Regions from separate parts of the Exiguobacterium sp. RM11 genome, predicted to be linked through region 3. Evidence: riboswitches for the same ligand, from Rfam matches in the RefSeq annotation. Region 3 holds a riboswitch; each other region holds the start of a gene.
What was found. Region 3 has a riboswitch for S-adenosylmethionine ahead of metK (methionine adenosyltransferase). Riboswitches for the same ligand answer to the same signal wherever they lie in the genome.

Region 1: another riboswitch for S-adenosylmethionine. It lies ahead of AC5LIL_RS07160 (MetQ/NlpA family ABC transporter substrate-binding protein); the one in region 3 lies ahead of metK (methionine adenosyltransferase).
Region 2: another riboswitch for S-adenosylmethionine. It lies ahead of AC5LIL_RS01760 (2,3-diketo-5-methylthiopentyl-1-phosphate enolase); the one in region 3 lies ahead of metK (methionine adenosyltransferase).

Annotation. Positions count from the first base shown of each region.
Region 1 covers NZ_CM187558.1:1,364,886-1,368,162, forward strand. The annotation lists gene AC5LIL_RS07150 (aminotransferase class I/II-fold pyridoxal phosphate-dependent enzyme) at 1-659, shown strand, start outside; gene AC5LIL_RS07155 (iron-containing alcohol dehydrogenase) at 656-1,672, shown strand; SAM riboswitch class I at 1,714-1,817, shown strand; gene AC5LIL_RS07160 (MetQ/NlpA family ABC transporter substrate-binding protein) at 1,891-2,712, shown strand; gene AC5LIL_RS07165 (methionine ABC transporter ATP-binding protein) at 2,724-3,277, shown strand, end outside.
Region 2 covers NZ_CM187558.1:305,522-308,798, forward strand. The annotation lists gene AC5LIL_RS01755 (2-hydroxy-3-keto-5-methylthiopentenyl-1-phosphate phosphatase) at 1-450, opposite strand, end outside; gene AC5LIL_RS01760 (2,3-diketo-5-methylthiopentyl-1-phosphate enolase) at 447-1,601, opposite strand; SAM riboswitch class I at 1,671-1,772, opposite strand; SAM riboswitch class I at 1,978-2,080, shown strand; gene mtnK (S-methyl-5-thioribose kinase) at 2,163-3,277, shown strand, end outside.
Region 3 covers NZ_CM187558.1:937,933-941,209, reverse strand. The annotation lists gene AC5LIL_RS04940 (hypothetical protein) at 1-146, shown strand, start outside; gene metK (methionine adenosyltransferase) at 189-1,397, opposite strand; SAM riboswitch class I at 1,530-1,649, opposite strand; gene pckA (phosphoenolpyruvate carboxykinase (ATP)) at 1,972-3,277, shown strand, end outside.

The DNA of each region.
Region 1 (3,277 bases), 430 kb from region 3:
CGAGCAATCCGACTGGGGCTGTCGCGACGCCGGCATTCTTTGAAGAGACCGTCGCGTTTGCAAAGAAGCATGATGTGATGGTCGTCCACGATTTCGCTTATGGAAGCATTGGGTTCGACGGTTATGTTCCCCCGAGCTTTCTTCAGGCAGATGGTGCGAAAGAAATTGGAATTGAAGTATACACGATGTCGAAGGCGTTCAATATGTCGGGGTGGCGTGTCGCGTTCGCGGTCGGAAATGCCGATATTATTGAAGCCATCAACACGTATCAAGATCACGTCCACGTGTCTGTCTTCTCAGCCATTCAAGAGGCAGCGATTGTGGCGTTAGAATCCCCGCGCGACTTACGTGATGACCTAGCCTCACTTTACGAAACAAGACGAAACCGATTGATTAATGGGTTACGCCGGGCGGGGTGGGAGATTGAGGCACCGAAGGGTTCGTTCTTTGTATGGGCGAAAGTACCTGAGGGGGATGCAAAATCGTTCTCGACAAAGTTACTCCACGAGGCGGGAGTCGCCGTCACACCAGGCTACTTCTTCGGAACAGAGGGAGAGCACCACATCCGTTTCGGTCTCGTATCGTCTGAACAGAAGATTGATGAAGCGGTAGAACGGATTGAGAGACTGTTTGCAGCCTATGAGGAGGTACATTTGTGATTCGTCAGGCCGTGCTCGAATATGACCATTCGCATGATGCGCTCGAGAACCTTCATACGTTGATTGGAAACCGGAAGGCACTCGTTTTGAAAGGATCGAACGGATACGGTGAAGCGGTTCGCGTGTTCCCTCGTCTAGCAAATCTTCCGAGTGTACAGTTCAACGGGGAATGTACAGACGAAGAAATAAATCGTTTGAATGCCTATCGACCCGACGTATGGATTGCCGTCGGCGGAGGTAAATTGATCGATACGGCGAAGCGGATTGCATTCACCCAGTCGGTCCCGCTCATTGTCGTCCCGACACTCGTATCAAACTGTGCAGCCTTCACACCACTCAGCGTCATCTACAGTGAGGAAGGGTCTTACATTCGCTATGACACGTTTCCGGTCGTCATCGAACGCGTCATCGCAGATGAACGACTGTTACGTGATTCGCCTTATGACTATTTCAAGGCTGGCGTCATCGACACGGTCGCAAAGTGGTTCGAGGCTCGTTATATTAGCGGGACGACTTCAAAGGATGCAGGGATTCAGTCAGGGTTATCACTTGCTGCGCAGTGCGGTAAATTGATGGACCTGTCAATCCGCGAACAGGACTTCCGTCGCTACGGTAAGGACATTCGGTATATCGTCGACCATGTTCTCGCAATCGGTGGTGCGGTTGGTGGGTTTGGGGATGCCGGCACTCGTGTTGCTGTCGCTCACGCCGTTCATAATGCACTTAGTCGTTTTGGATCGACCCACCATTGGCTACACGGAGACAAGGTTGGCTTCGGATTGATTGTTCAAGAACGGTTGATTCGATCCGATGACACCCTCCTGCTCGAGGACTGGCTTCAATCCATCGATGCGCCAACTTCACTTACCCAACTTGGGATTCATCCTGATCAAGTCGATGAATTGGTCACTTCGATCGTCGAAGAAATCACGATTCAAGGGATTCGGAATCTTCAAGATTCAGAGCAGTTAAAAGAAATTCTCATCAATCTTCAAGAAGTAGTTTACAAATAATGCTTTTATCAGTAATATAATAACAAAATAATAAAACCGTTTGCTTATCAAGAGTGGTGGAGGGACTGGCCCGATGAAACCCGGCAACCAGATCAGTATGATCATGGTGCTAATTCCAACAGACGAGACGTCTGGGAGATGAGCGTGTCCGACTTTCACTTGTCGTGCCCGCCGCTCTTCGTGAGTAGCGGGCTTTTCATTTGGAGGAGGAACTATTCATGAACATCAAACAAAAAACACTTTTGGCAGGCACGTCATTCCTTGCAGCAATCGCACTTTCTGCGTGTGGACAATCCGAGGCGAGCGAGACGCTCAGCACGGAAGAACTGACGATCGGCGTGACTGGTGGCCCACACGAGCAAATTGCGGAGAAAGTACAAGAACTCGCGAAAGAGGACGGTCTTGAGATCGATATCAAAGTATTCAATGATTACAACACACCGAACACGGCACTCGACGAGGGAAGCCTTGATGTAAACAGTTACCAGACGTTATCGTTCCTCGAACTTCAAAAGTCAGACAAAGGGTATAAAATTGACGACGTATTCAAAACGGTCGCATTCCCGATGGGTCTTTATTCTGAGAAGTTGACAGATATCAAGGATTTAAAAGAAGGAGATAAAGTTGCCGTCCCGAACGATCCGGCAAACGAACTTCGTGCCTTGCGACTATATGAAACAGCAGGTCTGATCACACTAAAAGAAGGTCTGACGGATAAAGCGACGAAACGAGATATCGCGGAAAACCCGCTCAATCTCGAATTCATCGAACTCGAAGCGTCACAGCTCCCGACACAACTTCCGGAAGTGGCCCTTGCAGCCATCAATACGAACTTCGCGATGGGTGCAGGTCTCTCTATCAACGAGGATGCCCTGTTCCATGAGGACACGGTCGACAACCCGTATCCGAACTATGTGGTTGTCCGTTCGGCCAACAAAGAAGATGAGGTCGTTGAGACGTTGAAGTCTTACTACCATTCGGATGAAGTACGTGCCTTCATCGAAGAGGAATTCAGTGGATCTGTCGTACCAGCGTTCTGAGGAGGGATTCGATGATTGAACTGAAACAAATCACCAAGCAATTTCACGTCAATGGAGATACGATCACCGCGCTCGACGACGTCTCCCTTACAATCGAAAAAGGGGAGATCTTCGGCATCATCGGCCGAAGCGGTGCCGGAAAGAGTACCCTTATCCGGATGATCAATCTATTAGAACGCCCGACGACAGGTGTCGTTGAGATTGAGGGACAAGACATCACGCTGCTAAAGAAAAAAGGTCTGTCGAATTTACGTCAGCGAATCGGCATGATCTTTCAACATTACAACCTATTAAAGACCGCGACCGTCGAAGAGAATGTCGCCATCCCGCTCCGCCTCGAAGGGCTCGGGAAGCAAGTCATCCGTGAACGGGTCGACCGCTATCTCAACATCGTCGGTTTATCTGAACATCGGAACCATTATCCGGAACAATTATCAGGCGGTCAAAAACAGCGTGTCGCCATTGCGCGAGCGCTCGCCCATGAACCGGACATCCTCCTCAGCGACGAGTCGACGAGTGCGCTCGACCCTGAGACGACCGAGTCGATCTTAGAGTTGTTGCTCGA
Region 2 (3,277 bases), 630 kb from region 3:
CGTCGGCTTGCAACATCCGCAATCATTCGAGCAATGGGCATCGCATGAATGAGGCCATATGACACGTGCCGTCTCCCCTGAAAAATCAACGTGATTGCAGTAGATGTGTTCCGGTGCCACATGACCTTCTAGAATCGGATGGACGAAAAAGTCCATACCGCCACTGACGACATCAAATCGAAAGCCAAGTGACTGTGTCTCTTGTAAAAACTTGATGAACCCTGGCCGAAGCGTGATGGTTGACTGCAGAAAGTCATGATACAAAGCTTGCTGATGACTCGGGAGCAGGCTGAACATTTGACCGACGCCTTCTCGAATGGAGAGCGTTTGGTTCAAAACACCTTCTTTGAGTTCGACCCATTCAGGTGGGGCGAAGCGTCGCATCAACGCGATGATGTTATCTTCTTCCGTGATGGTGCCGTCGAAATCACAGATGACGTGCGTACTCATCGCGTACCCCACGCATCCAACGCGGTCGATAACGCATCGGTCTCGCTCGTCTTACCGATTGCCTGGTCAATTGCTTGGCGGAATGCCCTCGCTCCGGCAGCCGCACCGTCGGGATGCCCATGAATCCCACCGCCGGCATTGATGACGACATCCGTTCCGAAGTCACGAATCAAATCCGGGACGAGTCCTGGGTGAATTCCGGCAGAAGGGACCGTCAGAATCGGTTTCGTCCAATGAGGTTCTGTCGCGTAAGTTTGAATCTGTTCTGCTTCGTCTTTCGGTGTCGACAGTGAACCATATGGTGACGGGAAAAGCGTCAAGTCCGCCCCGGCGAGTCGAATCAGTTTCCCGAAAAGGAGGGAATGACGAATCGATCCGGTCAACGCTCCTGCAAAAGCGGGATGTGCCAAAATCGGGACGTGAATCTCGGGATCTTTAGCGAGTTCCCGTAACGCGTCGAGCCCGTACGTATACACGTTGAACAAAAGTGCGGTCGCGCCTGCCTCAATCAAACGTTTCGCCTGGTCGCGTAAGGTGAAAACGGGTCCGCTCAACGTGACGGCGTATAGAACGGAACGACCCGTTAGTTCTTGGTGTTCTTGAATGATCGATGCTCCAATCCGAGCCCGTTCGAGCGATGGGGTGAGCGGATTGTCATATAAAATCTCATCGTCTTTCACAAGATCGATGCCACCTGTAAACTGGTCACGAAGTTGTGTCGCCAAAAAATCAAGGTCACGCCCGATGACGCCTTTGAAGATGCTCATGGCGAGCGGTCGGTCGTATACTCGAAGGATGTCGCGGACACCTTCGACTCCGAATGCGGCACCCGGAAAGTCCGATGCGAGCTCGTCTGGGAGCGTTAGGTCGACAAGTTGGACGCTTGGGTCGAGCGACAGCTTTCCGAATGTCGTCGTCAGAATGGACGAAAAGTCCGGCGTCACATTATGTAGCGGGTAACGAATCGAGAAGCGACTCGTCGTTTCCTGTTGGGAGGTATCGATGACCTCACCGCGGAATGCCTGTAGTTGATGCTGCTCGAGATGGTTCAATTCGGTCCATGTGCCGACGGTCAGCTCATGTGCGATTTTTTCAGCCACGTGCTCGACGTGATCGGTATGTTTGATTTCATAAGTAGCGATGATTCCCATAAGTTCCTCCTTTCAGGTCAAACAAAAATGACCTCATGCCAAGGCAAGAGGTCATTCGAAAACAATGAACTCTTATCTCTCAGCGATAGCTGCAAGAATTAGCACCGTGCCATTTCTGGTCGGTTGCTGCGACATCATCGGGCTTGTCCCTCCGTCTGCTCTTGATAAGAATAGTTGTGAAGTTGTGAAATTTAATTGAATTTTTACATAGAATCGCTCACTCGTCAATTCCTTTTTTTGAGAAAAAAAGTTTGAAAATAATGTTTCTATATATGCGTGTCAAAAATAGGGAGTCGACCGAAAATAGAGGATTGACAACTAGCGTGCCTAGTCCGTAATATTCGTCTCAACACGTCAAACACAATTACATCATTTACTCTTATCGCGAGTTGGCAGAGGGAATTGGCCCTAAGACGCCGCAGCAACCGACCATTTGGCACGGTGCTACATCCACCAGACATATGTCTGAAAGATGAGAGGAACAACCAATTTGGGTGTGCCTCTTTCTCGCGGAGAAAGGGGCTTTTTTCATGCATAGATTCAAGAAAGGGGAAAATCATCATGGCTTATGAGGCGTTTACAGAACAAAGTGTCGTCGAACACGTTCGACAGTTGGGGTTACTAGAAGAGGGGATTGCAGAATGTGAGGAAATCGGAGATGGAAATTTAAATCTCGTCTTTCGCATTCGTCAAGGAGAAACGTCATTAATCGTGAAACAGGCGTTGCCGTACGCAAAAGTCGTTGGAGAGAGCTGGCCGCTCACGCTTGACCGTTCGTGGATTGAACAACTGGCACTCCGTGAGTTTTCAAAAGTCGTACCACAATTCGTACCAGATGTACTCGGTAGCGACCGTGAACTCGCCTATACGATTTTAGAAGATTTGTCAGCGTTTGAAATCGTCCGGACGGGTTTCCTAAAAGGAGAGAGCTATCCGAATTTGGCGCGTCACGTCGGTACATTCCTCGGGGAAACGTTGTTTGCGACATCTGACTATGCGAAAGGACCGCTCGCCAAGAAACAAATCGAAAAAGAGTATTACAATCCAGAGCTATGCGATATCACAGAAAAACTGATCTTCACTGATCCGTATCGTGATGCAGAATCGAATCAAATCGAAACGCCTCTTCGTCCGGACGTGGAGCAGCTTTGGTCAGACCTCGCCTTGAAAATTGAAGTGACGAAATTGAAGGTCGGGTTCGTGACTAAACACGAAGCGTTGCTACATGGGGATTTACATACTGGAAGCATTTTTGCGACGCGTCAGGAAACAAAAATCATCGATCCTGAGTTTGCATTTTATGGTCCATTCGGTTTTGACATCGGTCAAATCATCGCCCATTTGGTGTTCTCGACGTATGCACATCCGTTGAAGCGGTTCGAACGCTTCACAGAAGTGCTCACTGTCTGGGAAACGTTCGAAAAAACGTTCCGTACACGCTTCACACAGGCGGTCGAGCCATTCAACACAGTAGGATTCGTGGACGAACTGTTGCCATCGATTTTGAGTGATGCGATTGGCTACGCGGGCTGCGAATTGATTCGTCGGACGGTCGGTCTAGCGGGCGTCGCTGACTTGGAAACATTGCCAGACGACCTTCGTATCGAACGGAAACGTCATGCCCTAGAACTCGGCACGCGTCTCATCAAACAGCGTCATCAGATTCAATCCATCGA
Region 3 (3,277 bases):
TCGTCGAGACGGCCCAAGAAGCCAAATCAGATTTACAAGACATCGGTGAAAAAGTCGTCGAAGCGAAGGATACCGCGCTTGGACAAGAAAACACTTCAACTGATTCGTCATCGAATGATCATAAACAGACACCTCCAACGACTTGAACCTAAAAAACGACCTTTCCGCGGAAAGGTCGTTTTTGTTGATTACGCGAAACGCTTCGCGCCTTCTTCAAGAACTGCTGCTTTATCTGTTTGCTCCCATGGGAGTTCGATATCTGTACGACCGAAGTGACCGTAAGCTGCTGTTTGTTTGTAGATTGGACGGCGAAGGTCAAGCATCTTGATGATGCCTGCTGGACGGAGGTCGAAGTTCTCACGAACGAGTTCAACGAGCTCTGTTTCGCTCAATTTACCAGTGCCGAACGTATCGACAGCGATTGATACTGGATGTGCTACCCCAATCGCGTAAGCGAGTTGAACTTCTGCTTTATCCGCAAGTCCTGCTGCAACGATGTTTTTCGCTACATAACGAGCTGCGTATGCTGCTGAACGGTCAACTTTTGTAGGATCTTTACCAGAGAATGCGCCACCGCCGTGACGTGCGTATCCACCGTACGTATCGACGATGATTTTACGTCCTGTAAGACCTGCATCTCCTTGTGGTCCACCGATTACGAAGCGACCAGTCGGGTTGATGAAGTATTTTGTTTCAGCATCGATGAGTTCAGCCGGGATGACTGCTTCGATGACATACTTTTTCAAGTCTTCTTGAATTTGCTCGAGCGTGATCTCTTCTGCGTGTTGTGTCGAGATGACGATTGTATCGATGCGAACAGGGTTGTTGTCCTCATCGTACTCAACCGTTACTTGCGTCTTACCATCCGGACGGAGGTATTCAAGCGTACCGTTCTTACGAACTTCAGCAAGACGACGTGATAATTTGTGCGCCAATGAGATCGGGAGCGGCATGAGTTCAGGTGTCTCGTTTGTCGCGTATCCGAACATGAGACCTTGGTCCCCAGCACCGATTGCATCGAGTTCCTCTTCAGTCATCTGACCTTCACGTGCTTCGAGAGCTTGGTCAACACCTTGCGCGATGTCTACTGATTGCTCGTCAATCGACGTCAAGACTGCACATGTTTCTGCATCGAAACCATATTTCGCACGTGTGTATCCGATTTCACGGATTGTTTCACGGACAACTTTCGGGATATCCACGTAAGTTGACGTTGTGATTTCACCAGCTACGAGTACAAGACCCGTTGTGACAGACGTTTCTGCCGCAACACGGGCATTCGGGTCTTCCGCTAAAATGGCATCCAAAATCGAGTCAGAGATCTGATCACAAATTTTATCTGGATGTCCTTCAGTAACCGACTCTGAAGTAAAAAGTCGACGGTTCAATTTTGACATTCAAAAAACCTCCTATAATAAGGGTGATATGTGGACGGTACTCGTTCCCCTTACGCGTTGCTTTGGGACGGTAATGAAAAAAACCTCCCCCGATGACATACATGGGGAAAGGTTGAATCGTTCTTCCTTACCCTCTTATCGTTCGAAGCTAATGGCTTCGCTTCAGGATAGCACCTTTTCCGCACAAGACTTCATGTCGGACGGTTGCTGGGCTTCGTAGGGCCTTGTTCCCTCCACCGCTCAGAATAAGAGTATCCGTTACGAAAACCATCATATAAATGACGCTCGATTATGTCAAGGGAATCGAACGAATTCGTTAAAGTTTTCACTGACTTGCAAAACATTTCTGTTTGTGAATCGTCAAACATTTTTTTAATTCGTTTCTGTTTTTTAACACCTTGTGATAAGAGAATGTGATAAACTGTCTTTGTAAGAAAGCGCTTACTCAGAGAGAAGAAACGCTTGTGTTTAATTAGTGTGTCACATATAATTAAAAATGTCATACTGATTAATCGTAATCGCGGAAGTATGCGGATTTCATCCACATCTATTTAGGGGAAAGGTGGGATTCAGGATGGCGACAACGCTCCTGAAAATCGAAGAATTAATTAATGGTGCCGACATGAAACGGAACTTGACGGTTCCAGAACTGGTGGAAGAAGCCATCCAAAATGGGGAAGGTGTACTGACAAAAGACGGGGCTTTATCTGTCAGCACCGGTGCTTTTACCGGACGGTCACCGAAAGACAAATTCGTCGTCCAAGATGAAGTCAGCAACAACCTTGTCGATTGGGGAAAAGTGAACCAACCGATCGCGGAAGAGAAGTTTTCAGCACTTCTCGACAAAGTACTGAACCATTTAGAAAAGAAAGACAAACTTTATTACCTCGAAGCGTCTGCTGGTGCCGATGAGCACTATACGTTACCGGTCCGTGCCATTACGGAATATGCATGGCATAGTCTATTCGCAAAACAACTGTTTTTACGCGAATGGCCAACGAAAGGTGCGTTCGACCCGTTCACTGTAATTTATGCACCGAGTTATAAAGCCGACCCTGCAGTGGATGGCACGAACTCAGAGACGTTCATTCTCGTTTCATTCGCTAAGCGCACCATTCTGATCGGGGGAACAGAGTACGGTGGCGAAATTAAAAAATCAATCTTCTCCGTCATGAATTTCTTGTTACCTGAACAAAACGTCTTATCGATGCACTGTTCGGCAAACGTCAACGATGCAAATGAAACGGCACTCTTCTTCGGATTGTCGGGAACTGGGAAGACGACACTTTCAGCTGATCCACAGCGCCACTTAATCGGAGACGATGAGCATGGATGGTCACCGGATGGGGTCTTCAACATTGAAGGCGGTTGCTACGCGAAGACGATTAACCTTTCGCGTGAGAACGAACCACAAATCTATGATGCAATCCGTTTCGGTTCATTGATTGAAAACGTCGTATTGAATGAAGATCGTACGCCGGACTACAAGAACATCTCCTTGACTGAAAATACGCGTGCGGCATATCCGATCGAATTCATCGACAACGCGATGCTCCCATCACGTGCCGGTCATCCAAATACGATCGTCTTCTTGACGGCCGATGCGTATGGTGTCTTGCCACCGATCAGCAAACTGACGAAAGAACAGGCGATGTATCACTTCTTGTCTGGTTATACGTCTAAGCTTGCTGGTACAGAGCGTGGTGTCACAGAACCACAAGCAACGTTCTCGACTTGCTTCGGTTCACCGTTCCTTCCGCTCGCTCCAGAGCGTTATGCGGATATGCTCGGTAAATTGATTGAAGAGCACGATGTAGATGTCTACCTCGTCAATACGGGCTGGACAGGTGGAGCATACGGCGAAGGTTCACGTATGAAAC